3 regions of the Streptomyces sp. NPDC002935 genome follow, and region 1 is predicted to be linked to each of the others. Evidence: riboswitches for the same ligand, from Rfam matches in the RefSeq annotation. Region 1 holds a riboswitch; each other region holds the start of a gene.
What was found. A riboswitch is a leader RNA that binds a small molecule or an ion and turns the genes downstream of it on or off. The one in region 1 is predicted to bind S-adenosylmethionine.

Region 2: linked by a shared signal. The riboswitch ahead of ABZX90_RS38130 (aminotransferase class V-fold PLP-dependent enzyme) and the one ahead of thrC (threonine synthase) in region 1 are both predicted to bind S-adenosylmethionine.
Region 3: linked by a shared signal. The riboswitch ahead of ABZX90_RS17440 (putative leader peptide) and the one ahead of thrC (threonine synthase) in region 1 are both predicted to bind S-adenosylmethionine.

What each region holds. Positions count from the first base shown of each region.
Region 1 is NZ_JBEXNW010000042.1:40,915-45,117, forward strand. It holds gene ABZX90_RS37695 (trehalose-6-phosphate synthase) at 1-381, opposite strand, end outside; gene ABZX90_RS37700 (glucosyl-3-phosphoglycerate synthase) at 460-1,404, opposite strand; SAM riboswitch class I at 1,610-1,766, shown strand; gene thrC (threonine synthase) at 1,784-3,091, shown strand; gene ABZX90_RS37710 (MoaD/ThiS family protein) at 3,088-3,363, shown strand; gene ABZX90_RS37715 (cold-shock protein) at 3,806-4,009, shown strand.
Region 2 is NZ_JBEXNW010000043.1:52,402-56,604, reverse strand. It holds gene ABZX90_RS38140 (cytochrome bc complex cytochrome b subunit) at 1-713, shown strand, start outside; gene trpD (anthranilate phosphoribosyltransferase) at 852-1,916, shown strand; SAM riboswitch class IV at 2,002-2,118, shown strand; gene ABZX90_RS38130 (aminotransferase class V-fold PLP-dependent enzyme) at 2,308-3,666, shown strand; gene ABZX90_RS38125 (Lrp/AsnC ligand binding domain-containing protein) at 3,706-3,987, opposite strand; gene ABZX90_RS38120 (rhomboid family intramembrane serine protease) at 4,030-4,203, opposite strand, start outside.
Region 3 is NZ_JBEXNW010000011.1:170,013-174,215, forward strand. It holds gene ABZX90_RS17425 (amino acid ABC transporter ATP-binding protein) at 1-540, opposite strand, end outside; gene ABZX90_RS17430 (amino acid ABC transporter permease) at 639-1,643, opposite strand; gene ABZX90_RS17435 (hypothetical protein) at 1,811-1,945, opposite strand; SAM riboswitch class IV at 2,146-2,235, shown strand; gene ABZX90_RS17440 (putative leader peptide) at 2,272-2,337, shown strand; gene ABZX90_RS17445 (glutathione S-transferase C-terminal domain-containing protein) at 2,449-3,213, shown strand; gene ABZX90_RS17450 (hypothetical protein) at 3,229-3,501, opposite strand; gene ABZX90_RS17455 (MFS transporter) at 3,674-4,203, shown strand, end outside.

The DNA of each region.
Region 1 (4,203 bases):
GTAGGTCCGGTACGACTCCCACTGGCGCCGGAACTCCGCGTCGAAGACCGGCTCCAGCGGGGTCTGGTACAGCATGTGGTGGACGAACCACAGCACGGAGTTGGCGATGCCGTTGTACGCGTCGGCGTGCACCTCGGCGTCGATGGCGAGCATCCGCACGCCGTCCTCGCCGACTCCGCGCCGTACCGCCTCCCGGTCGCCGTCGCCGAGGGCCGAGCACACCCATAGCGCGCCCGCGTCCGGCCCGATCGCCGAGAGTCCCGAGACGAGGCCGCCGCCGCCGCGCCGGGCGTGCAGCGAGTCGTCCTCCCGTACCTCGTAGGTGATCGGGCCGCGGTTGGACGCGACCAGAATCCGGTGGGCACCGTGCGTTGAAGCCATGCCTCGAAACCTAGCCCCGTGTCGAAACGCTCAAACGTTCCCTTCGGCCGTATGCGATCGCCGGCCGGTCGGGCTGGTCTACGCGGCTCTGCGCCGCTGGTACTCGGAGATTTCGGTCATCGGTGGCCTTTCCTCCGTGTCGACCGAGTACGTGCGCGGCTGGAAACCGTCCCGGCCGCGCTCGAACTGGGTGAGGGCGGGGCGGATCAGGTGCCCGCGGGCCAGCCGGAGCTGGGCGGTGCGGTAGATCGCGGCGGCCATCCGGCCGAGGGCCTGGCCGTCCTGGTGGCGGTGTTTGCGGACGCCGACGTCGACCTGGGCGAGGGCGTCCAGACCCACCAGGTGCAGGGCGTCGACGAGCATGCCCAACTCCACGCCGTAGCCGACGGGGAACGGGAGCTGTTCGAGCAGGGAGCGACGGGCCGCGTACTCGCCGCCGAGGGGCTGGACGAAGCCCGCGAGCTGCGGCCAGTGCATGTTGAGCAGGGGGCGGGCCATCAGCTCGGTGACCCGGCCGCCCTGTCCCGAGGCGCCGCCCAGCGGGCGGTCGTACATGGCCTTGACCAGATCGACGCCGGGGTCGGTGAGCAGCGGGCCCACGATTCCGGAGACGAAGTCGGACGAGAACTCCTTGAGGTCCGCGTCGATGAAACAGACGATGTCCCCGCTCGTCACGAGCAGTGACCGCCAGAGCACCTCGCCCTTGCCGGGCACTGCCGGAATCCGCGGGAGGATGTCGTCGCGGTGCACGACTCTCGCGCCCGCGGCGGCGGCGACCGCGGAGGTGCGGTCCGTCGAGCCCGAGTCGACGACGACGATCTCGTCGACGAGGGGTACCTGCTGCATCAGGTCGTGGCGGATGATCGCGACGATCTCGCCGACCGTCTCCTCCTCGTTGAGCGCGGGCAGCACGACACTGACCGTCGACCCCGTGATGCGTTTCGCGGCCATGAGCCTGTGGAGCGGGCGGTCGGTCAGGGACCAGGAGCGTGTGCCCAGCCAGCTTTCGACTTCTTTCAGCACGGTCTGCGGCTCCTCACTGTCTGATCACACGCTCTCATCAGCGTGCCCGCTGCGGCCAGCGGCAGATCGATTGCCGTCGTCTCGCGGTTCGGACGACTATCTCAACTGTCCTGGCCTTCGGTTACAGTCTTGAACAACGCGGATGACCATCGCATGTCCTGGATCGTCGGTACGTATCGCGTTCAACAGTCCAACAATTAAATACCGCTCATCCAGAGGGGCAGAGGGATACGGCCCGATGAAGCCCCGGCAACCCTCCAGCCGGTCTCGTACCGATCGATGTCGATCGCGTCGCGAGGCTCCCGGCTAGGGAAGGTGCCAAATCCGTCTCACGGCGAAGTGCGTCGTGAGGAAGATGAGGAGAAAGGGCCTCGCCTCCATGGCTGCGCAGACAGTTGCAAGCACCACGAACTCCGTGAGCTCCGCCGAAGCGGTGGACCTCGGCCCGGCCGCGGCGCTTTCCTGCCGCGAGTGCGGGCACCGCGTCCCGCTCGGTCCGGTCTTCGCCTGCGAGGAGTGTTTCGGCCCGCTGGAGATCGCCTACGACTTCTCGGCCTACGAAACCGAGGAGCTCCGCAAGCGCATCGAAGCGGGACCCGCGAACATCTGGCGCTACGCGCCCCTCCTGCCCGTCCCCGCGGACGTGGCCGAGAAGCCGAACATCAACCCCGGCTGGACCAAGCTCGTCCAGGCCGACAACCTGGCCCGCGCGCTCGGTGTCGACGCCGGCAAGCTCTTCGTCAAGGACGACTCCGGCAACCCGACGCACTCCTTCAAGGACCGCGTCGTCGCCCAGGCCATCGAAGCGGCCCGCGCCTTCGGCTTCACCACCCTCTCCTGCTCCTCCACCGGCAACCTCGCCGGCGCCGTCGGCGCCGCGGCGGCCCGCGCCGGCTTCCGCTCCTGCGTGTTCATCCCGCACGACCTGGAGCAGGGCAAGGTCGTCATGGCCGCGGTCTACGGCGGCGAGCTCGTCGGCATCCAGGGCAACTACGACGACGTGAACCGCTTCTGCTCCGAGCTGATCGGCGACCCGGCCGGCGAGGGCTGGGGCTTCGTCAACGTCAACCTGCGGCCGTACTACGCCGAGGGCTCCAAGACGCTGGCGTACGAGATCTGCGAGCAGCTCGGCTGGAAGCTCCCCGACCAGCTCGTCGTGCCGATCGCCTCCGGCTCCCAGCTCACGAAGATCGACAAGGGACTGCAGGAGCTGATCAAGCTCGGGCTCGTCGAGGACAAGCCGTACAAGATCTTCGGCGCGCAGGCCGAGGGCTGCTCCCCGGTGTCCGTCGCCTACAAGGCCGGCCACGACGTCGTACGGCCGCAGAAGCCGGACACCATCGCCAAGTCGCTGGCCATCGGCAACCCCGCGGACGGGCCGTACGTGCTCGACATCGCGCGGCGCACCGGCGGTGCGGTGGAGGACGTGAACGACGAGCAGATCGTCGACGCGATCAAGCTGCTCGCGCGCACGGAGGGCATCTTCGCGGAGACGGCCGGTGGTGTGACCGTGGGCGTCACCCGCAAGCTGATCGAGAACGGTCTTCTCGACCCGACCCTCACCACGGTCGTGCTGAACACCGGCGACGGCCTCAAGACTCTGGACGCGGTGGCCTCGGACACCGGGCTGACCGCGACCATCCGCCCGAACCTCGACTCCTTCCGAGAGGCTGGCCTCGCATCATGAGCGTCAACGTCCGCATCCCCACCATCCTGCGCACCTACACCGGGGGCGCCGCCGAGGTGTCGGCCGAGGGCACGACCCTCGCCGAGGTCATCGCCGACTTGGAGAGCAACCACACGGGCATCGCCGCGCGCGTTCTGGACGACCAGGGCAAGCTGCGCCGCTTCGTCAACGTGTACGTCAACGACGACGACGTCCGGTTCGAGCAGGGCCTTCAGACGGCGACCCCGGACGGTGTCGGTGTCTCGATCATTCCGGCCGTCGCCGGAGGCTGATCGTTACCCTCGGTAATGCCGAACACGCTGAGTTCATCGAATTGCCCCCTCCGTGAGAGAAACGGAGGGGGCAATTCTGTAGGGTTGAGCGCGCTACAGTTGGGGAAGTCGCTTCGCTTTCGATGTTGGTTTCATGCCGGACGCATATGAGTTCTTGCCCGGCATCCGACAAGAAGTAGCCAAACTGCCCCGCCTATTTGAGCCGTTTATGGCATTTACGGGGCCCGACTTGCCCTGAATCCTTGCACATTCTCCGCATATCAGCGATCAGCCATGCCCAGAATTCTCGTCCGATTGACCTGTTGCAGACGGCAGTTGGACAGATACATTCAGCCGCGGTCGACGCGTTCCGGCGCACACCCCCAACCGTTGGGGGGGTGAGGTTTGACCCGGATCCGCGAAGTGTGGATCTGTGCAAGGGCCAGTAATAGGGGAGTTAGGCATGGCTCAGGGCACCGTCAAGTGGTTCAACGCGGAGAAGGGGTACGGCTTCATCGCGGTCGACGGTGGTGCGGACGTCTTCGTGCACTACAGCGCGATTCAGATGGACGGCTACCGCACCCTTGAAGAGGGTCAGCGAGTGGAGTTCGAAATCTCGCAGGGCCAGAAGGGTCCGCAGGCGGACATGGTCAAACTCGCCGTCTGATCCGGGCGCGAACGACCACCGACGCACTCACGCCGGGGGGCCCGCATCCCACCAGGGATGCGGGCCTCTCGTGCGTCCTCGGCCGCCCTCCGCTGTCCTGCGCGCGCCCGCGCGCCCGCGAGCGCCTTCTCGGGCGCCGCGCGGAGGCTGCGCCCGGAGGCCCGTACGGAGGCCGCTCGTGGGGCCCGTTTTCA
Region 2 (4,203 bases), on a different contig from region 1:
CCGACTGGTACATGGGCTTCTCCGAGGGCCTGATCCGTGTCATGCCGGGCTGGGAGATCAACCTCTGGGGCCACACGCTCGTCCTGGGCGTGTTCATCCCGCTGGTGATCTTCCCGCTGGTCCTGGTCGCGATCGCGGTCTACCCGTTCATCGAGTCCTGGGTCACCGGCGACAAGCGCGAGCACCACATCCTGGACCGCCCGCGCAACGTCCCGACCCGGACCGCGTTCGGTGCCGCCTGGATCAGCTGGTACTTCGTCCTGCTCGTCGGCGGCGGCAACGACATCTGGGCCACGCACTTCCACCTGTCGATCAACTCGATCACCTGGTTCGTCCGGATCGCGTTCTTCGTCGTGCCGGTGCTCACGTTCATCGCCACCAAGCGGATCTGCCTCGGCCTCCAGCGCCGGGACCGGGACAAGGTGCTGCACGGCCGCGAGTCGGGCATCATCAAGCGCCTGCCGCACGGTGAGTTCATCGAGGTCCACGAGCCGCTCAGCCAGGACGCGCTGCACACGCTCACCGCGCACGAGCAGTACAAGCCGGCCGAGATCGGCCCGACGGTCGACGAGAACGGTGTCGAGCGCAAGGTCTCGGGCACGCAGAAGCTGCGCGCCAAGATGAGCGAGGGCTTCTACGGGGAGGACAACCAGATCCCCAAGCCCACCGTCGAGGAGTACAAGGAGATCACGAGCGGCCACGGCCACCACTGATCCCCGGTAGTTCGCCACGGCGAGAGCCCCGTCCAGGCAATGGACGGGGCTCTTTGCCGTCTCGCGGGCTGGATAGGGTGGACTCACCCCGCGCAAGGGGTGAGTCCCTTCGCGTCACCTACGAACCCAGGAGCGACCATGAGCGCTGTGAACCCCGCCGGAGGCGACACCGCGGCGGTCCGTTCCTGGCCCCAGGTACTGAACGGCCTGCTGGAAGGCCGCGACCAGAGCGCGGACGACACGGCCTGGGCGATGGACCGCATCATGCGCGGCGAGGCGACCGACGCGCAGATCGCCGGGTTCATGGTCGCCCTGCGGGCCAAGGGCGAGACCGTCCAGGAGATCTCCGGACTCGTCCGGGCGATGTACGAGCACGCCAATGTGATCGAAGTGCCCGGACACACCGTCGACATCGTCGGCACGGGCGGCGACGGGGCGAAGACCGTCAACATCTCCACGATGTCCTCGATCGTCGTGGCCGGCACCGGCGCCAAGGTCGTCAAGCACGGCAACCGGGCCGCGTCCTCCGCGTCCGGCTCCTCGGACGTCCTGGAGAAGCTCGGCGTCAATCTCCAGCTCACGGTGAAGCGGGTCGCCGAGGTGGCCGAAGAGGCCGGGATCACCTTCTGCTTCGCGGTGAAGTTTCACCCGGCGCTGCGTCATGCGGCGGCGGCACGCGGCCAGTTGGGCATCCGGACGACCTTCAACGTGCTCGGCCCGCTGACCAACCCGGCGCGGGTGAGGGCCCAGGCGGTCGGAGTCGCCGACCCCCGCATGGCGCCGATCGTGGCGGGTGTGTTCGCCGAGCGCGGCAACTCCTCGCTGGTCTTCCGCGGTGACGACGGCCTCGACGAGCTGACCACCACTGCGGGCTCCCATGTCTGGGTGGTCCGCGACGGCAAGGTCACCGAGGAGCGCTTCGACCCGCGTGACGTCGGGCTCGACATCGTCCCGGTGGAGGCCCTGCGCGGCGCCGACGCCTCGTACAACGCGGAGGTCGCCCGGCGCCTGCTGGACGGCGAGAAGGGGCCCGTACGGGAGGCGGTCCTGCTGAACTCGGCGGCGGCCCTGGTGGCCCTGTCGCCGACCGGCGCGCCCCTCGCGGACCAGCTACGCGACGGAATGGAGAAGGCGGCCGAGGCGATCGACTCCGGCGCCGCGAAGCGCACCCTGGACCGCTGGGTGGCCGCCAGCAACGCCTGATCCACCCATGACACGGAGCAAGGCGCAGTCCAGAATCCGGACTGCGCCTTGCGCGTGGATGATCCTCTGGCAAGATGCTGTATCAGGTCATGAGTGACAGCCATCAGGCCCCGGCCGGCTGTCCGGCAACCCTCCGTCCGTGGCGGGGTGCCCCGGGTGAAGACCAGGTCGTAGGCAGCGAGGCCTACGGCAAGCGCGGACCCCTCCCGCCCTTCCGGGCGGATGCAACCAGGGGTCCTGGTCGTTCGAGGGAGCCTTCTGTGAGCAAGCGAATGCGATAGGGCGTCGAGCCCCACCTCCGCACACCCTTTTCACCCTTTCCTGCGCTGAGCCCTGCCTCCGGGCGGCCGGCTCGCGCGGTGATCCCGCCTGCCTCTCACAGGAGCTCGCCATGTCTGTCTCCACCGTTGCCGCCGACCAGACCGTTTGTGCCCCCTTGGCCGTTCTGGGCCGGGATGTCACCGTCCCGCTCGTCACCGGCGGCGAGGTCACCTACGCCGCCCTCGACTACGCGGCCAGCGCGCCCGCCCTTCAGCGGGTGTGGGACGACGTGGCCGCGTACGCGCCGTACTACGGCAGCGTCCACCGGGGCGCCGGCTACCTCTCGCAGCTGTCCACCGACCTCTTCGAGAACGCCCGCAGGACCGTCGAGGAGTTCCTCGACTGCCGCGCCGGCGACCAGGTCGTCTTCACCCGCTCCACCACCGACTCGCTCAACCTGCTCGCCGCCGCTCTCCCGGCCGACTGCCAGGTCTTCGTCTTCGAGACCGAGCACCACGCCTCGCTGCTGCCGTGGCGCGACGCCCGGGTGACGTACCTGAACGCCCCGCGCACCCCGGGCGAGGCCGTCGCGGTCCTGGAGGGCGCCCTCGCCGCCCGTGACCACGGACCGGCCCTGGTCTGCGTCACCGGTGCCTCGAACGTCACCGGGGAGCTGTGGCCGGTGCGTGAGCTGGCCGCCGCCGCGCACGCCCACGGCGCCCGGATCGTCCTGGACGCCGCTCAGCTCGCCCCGCACCACCCGGTGTCGGTCCAGGACCTCGACGTCGACTGGGTCGCCTTCTCCGGGCACAAGCTGTACGCGCCCTTCGGCTCCGGTGTCCTCGCGGGCCGCTCCGACTGGCTGCGCGAGGCCGAGCCGTACCTGGCGGGCGGCGGCGCCAGCCGCAAGGTCGCCCGGCGCGCGGACGGCGGCGTGGACGTGGAGTGGCACGACAGCGCCGCCCGGCACGAGGCCGGCTCGCCGAACGTCATCGGCGCGTACTCGATCGCGTCGGCCTGCAAGGCGCTCACCGACGAGGGCTTCGACAACCTCGTCGCCCGTGAACAGCACCTGATCCGTACCGTCCGCGCGGGTCTCGCCGAGGTCCCGGAGGTCCGGGTCCTCTCCCTCTTCGGCGACGACGCCCCGCGGGTGGGCGTCATCTCCTTCGTCGTCGAGGGCTGGAACAGCTCGCACTTCGCCGCCGCGCTCTCCGCCGAGTACGGCATCGGGGTCCGCGACGGCCTCTTCTGCGCCCACCCGCTGGTCCGCACGCTGCTCGGCAGCGACCCGGGGACCCAGGGGGAGTGCGGCGCCCCCGAGGCGGCCCCCGGCGAGAAGTCCCTCAACGCCATCCGCGTCAGCTTCGGGGCCGGTACCCCCGACGAGCACGTCGAGCGCTTCGTCCGCGCGGTGCGCGAACTCGTCCGGGACGGCGCCCGGTGGCAGTACCGCACCGAGGACGGCCGCTGCGTCCCGGCGGTCTGACCCCCGCGCCGGTACCGCCCGGAGGCGGTGTTCCGTCGGTCAGGAGTCGAGACCGATGGCGAACGCCGCCTCCAGGTCGTGCTCGGAGTATGTACGGAACGCCACATGCGTGTCCGTCGCCTCGACGCCCGGGATCTTGCTGATCCTGCCGGGGATGACGTCCGCGAGGTCGTCGTGGGCCTTGACCCGGACCATGGCGATCAGGTCGTAGGTGCCGGTGACGGAGAAGACCTCGCTGACGCTCTCCAGCGACGCGATCGACTCGGCGATCTCGGGGATCCGGTCCACGCTGGTCTTGATGAGGACGATCGCGGTGATCACGGCTTGTTCTCTCCCTCGGGGGCCACTATTGGGGATCTCACCCTACTCGCGGTCCACCTGGCCCGGCTGTTCCGCCGGGGGCCCCGGCACCGCCCCCAGGGAGGCCGCGGCGGTCGTACGGCGGCCGAACCGCACCCACGCGTAGACGAAACCCGCGGAGAAGCCCACGAGGTGGGCCAGATAGGCGACCCCGGGGCCCGATTCGCTGCGGCCCGC
Region 3 (4,203 bases), on a different contig from region 1:
CGCGGACGTCGGTTCGTCGAAGAGGATGACACCGGGCCGCAGGGCGAGGGCTCGGGCGATGGCCACGCGCTGCTGCTGTCCGCCCGACAACTGCCGTGGATAGGCGGCGGCCTTGTCCGCGAGCCCCACGCGGGCGAGCAGATCGCGGGCCAGCTCCTGGGCGTCGGGCTTGGACAGCTTGCCGGTCGCCACCGGAGCGGCGGCCACGTTGTCCAGCACGGTGAGATGAGGGAAGAGGTTGAAGTTCTGGAAGACGAATCCGATCCGGCCGCGCTGGGCCAGGATGACCCGCTCGCTCAGCTCCTTCAGACGCTCGCCGTGCCTGCGTACGCCGATGAGCTCGCCGTTCAGACTGACATGGCCGATCTCGGGCTTCTCCAGGTGGTTGATCACGCGTAGGAGGGTGGATTTGCCGGAGCCCGACGGCCCGACGACCACCGTCACCTCCCCCGGCCGGACGGTCAACTCCACGCCGTTCAGTACCTGTTGGGTGCCGTACCACTTGTGCACGTCGTGCACCTGGAGCGCCGCGGGCCGCACCTGGAGCGCTCCGGCGTTCTCGGCCGTCGAAGCCGTGTCCGTCGCCTGCGCGGCACGCGCCCTCCGTGTCCAGGTGCTCGTCCGATCCCTGTCGCCGGTCATATCGCCGTCTCCCTCCGGACTCGGGCCCGCATCTCGCGCAGACCGTTCCGCACCTTCTGCAGCGGGGTCGGCGGCAGGGTGCGCAGCGCGCCCCGCGAGTAGTGCCGCTCGACGTAGAACTGGATGACGGACACGACGCTGGTGAGGATCAGGTACCAGACGGTGGCGACGAGGAGCAGCGGCACGATGTCGCCGGGGTAGGTGCTGCCCATGCTCTGCACGGAGCCGAACAGGTCCAGCAGGGACACGTAGAAGACCAGTGAGGTGCCCTTGATCAGACCGATCAGCTGGTTGACGTAGTTGGGGGTGATGGAGCGCAGTGCCTGCGGGAAGACGATCCTCGCGAACTGGTACCGCTTCGGCAGGCCCAGGGCGGAGGCCGCCTCGTGCTGGCCCTGGTCGACGGAGAGGATGCCGCCGCGCACCACTTCGGAGGCGTACGCCGCTTCGTTGAGGCTCAGTCCGATGACGGCGACGGCCATGTCGGTGGCCAGGCGGGACTCGTCGAAGGTGAAGAAGGCCGGGCCGAAGGGCACGCCCACGCTCAACGTCTGGTACAGCGCACTGAAGTTGTAGAGGAACAGCAGGACCACGATCAGCGGCACCGACCGGAACAGCCAGGTGTAGACCCAGCTCACCGCGCGGAGCACCGGGCTAGGGGAGAGCCTGGCCAGGGCGAGCAGGATGCCGCCGAGGAGGCCCAACACGGCGCTGTAGACGGCGACTTCAAGGGTGATGAGCAGGCCGTCGAGGATGGTCGGGCGGAGGAACCAGTACTGGAACCGGTCCCACTGGTAGAAGGGATTGGTCACCAGCCCATGGGTGATCTGGGCGACCAGGACGAGCACGACGGCCGTGACGAGATGGCGGCCGGGACGCCGGAGCGGAAGGACCCGCTGAGCCGTCAGGGTCTTGGGCGGGGCGGGGAGGTCGGTACGGGGGATCGTCTCGGCGAGCGGTGCCGATCCGGAGGACACAGCGGTGCCGGGAGATTGACTCATGGAGAGCTCCAGCGGATTCGGACTCCCCGGACCACGGAAGCGGCAGCGCGACGCGGAGCGGAAGACGGCTCAGCACGAGGCGCCGCACGGGCACACGCGGAACGGGGGGCTGGACGGGGAAAGGACACACCGCGGCAGCAGTGGTCGTCAGAGAACCGGAAGAACCGTCAGCCTCGGCTGACGGTGCGGCACATGACCGTACACAGCGCGCTGTTGACGCGCAGCAGGTCGACGGAGCGGTCGGCGCACAGCACGACGCGGCCGAGGCGCCGCCATGCGGTCGTCCCGTCTGCTGCGTACATCGCCGTCACCGTCGTCTCTCCGGCCCTGGGGCATCCCGTTGTGCGCCGCACGTTAGGCCCGCCCCGAAAAGAATGTCAATGCGGGTGACCACCAGGTGAGACCGCGCGCCCGGCCTTCTTGACGGCGTCACAGGGCGCGCCGAGACTGGCGTGGACGGTCACGATTGTCAGCGCCCACGGTGCGGGTTCGTCCGCTCATGTGGTCATCGGCCCCGGCCCGCTGACAGGCAACCCTTCCACCGCGACGGGGTGCCCCGGGTCCCGCCGGTGCGGCGGGGCAAGCGTGGTCTCGCGTCTCGCGAGCCCCGGAGGTGGGACCGGTGGGAATGCCCAGGAACGGCTTGACGAGGCGCTTGCACATCGATCTGTTGCGTGTCTCCAGCGCTTACTGATCCGCAGCCGGTCCGTTCGATCCGGACCGGCGCGACAAGCGCAGTCGCTCCGCATTCGGCCGCTGGTGCCCACAAGGCGGCGGTGGCTTCCTCGTTCCCCAAGGGAGAGTCATGCCCGAGACAGCTTCGCGCACTTCCGGCACAGTCAACTCCTGTGCCTGTGACCAGGTTTCGTTCCCCTCGGACCTTCGCCTCAAGTTGGCGACCCCGTCCGCCCTCTCGCGCAGCACGCACAGCCGGATCGGCGTCGGCCTGGCCGGCGGCTTCTACCCGGCACCGCACCGCTACGAGCTGTATCTGTCGGAGAGTTGTCCGCTCTCGCTGCGCATCGCGATCACCCTCGACCTGCTCGGTCTGAAGGAATCGGTCGCCACCACGCTCCTGACGCACCCGGCCGGGACACCCGAGGCCTTCGCCTCACTGCGCCGCGCGTACGAGGCCACCGAGCACCACTACGAGGGCCCCCTGACGGCGCCCGCGCTGTGCGACCGATGGAGCGGACGCATCGTCAGCAACGACACCCCCGACATTCTCCGCGATCTCGCGGGCCTGCTCTCCGGTCACAGCGCGGGCCGTCCTTCCACACTGCGTCCACCGACCCTTGCCGCGGAGATCGACGCCCTCCGCGACCTGCTGGACCGCGACGTCACCCCGTCCGCCCGGCCCGCGGAACTCTCGGCGGCCCTGGAGTTGCTGGACTGTCAACTCGGTTCCCGGCCCTACGTGTTGGGCGAGAGCCTGACGGCGGCGGACGTGGACGCGTGGGTGGCCCTCACCCGACTGGACCCGGCCGGCGCTCTCTGCTCATACCCCCGGCTCCAGGACTACGTACGCCGCCTCGGCGACCACCCCGCCTTCCGGGCGGCAACGAGGTAGTGCTCGGCTCCCCGCTCAACCGCGCGGAATCAGGACGATGCTCAGGCCTCTCATGGTCGAGGTCCATTCCCGGCCCTGATCGAGGGCCTCGCGTCCCGAGCCCAGGATCTGGTCCTGCAGGATCAGCGCCGACGCGCGGAGCGCCTCCCACGGCTCCGGCACGTCGAAGGCGCGGCGCGACCGCTCGACGGAGCCGATCAGAGCACGGCAGGCCGCCTCCACGTCAGCGACGTTCTGACCGGCCGACCCGACTCCCTCGATCGACCACGTCATCCACAGGTGGCCCATGGCCCCACTCTGTCCCATCCCCGGAAACAGCGCATGCCCAGTACGCAGAGCACTTGTCGAGAGGGTCCACCGGTCTGCCCCCGTCCACGTGCGGTCCGGCGGCGTTCGACGCAGGCTATGACCGTAGGAGCGTGACAACCCACCACACGTCCGGCGGCCAGAAGGAATGACGATGGCTGACACAGACGCGTCGACGCGGCCGTCGGTCGCACAGCGCCGGGTTCTCGCCCCGCTCGCCCTCGCACAGTTCATCTGCAGCTTCGCCGGCTCCAACATGAACGTGATGATCAACGACATCAGCGAGGACCTCGACACCACCGTCCAGGGCGTGCAGATCGCGATCACGGTCTTCCTGCTCGTCATGGCCGCACTGATGATTCCCGGCGGCAAGCTGACAGACCGCTACGGCCGGAAACGCTGCTTCCTGGCCGGCCTGTCGGTGTACGGGGTCGGCGCCCTGCTCAGTGCCGTCTCCCCCGGCCTGGGCGTCCTCATCCTCGGCAACTCGATTCTCGAAGGCGTCGGAACAGCGCTGCTCATCCCGCCCGTCTACATCCTCACGACACTCCTCTTCCCGGACATGACCTCCCGCGCCCGGGCCTTCGGCGTCATCATGGCGCTGGGCGGCATCGGCGCGGCGGCCGGCCCGCTCATCGGCGGACTCATCACGTCGTGGATCAGCTGGCGGGCCGCATTCGTGTT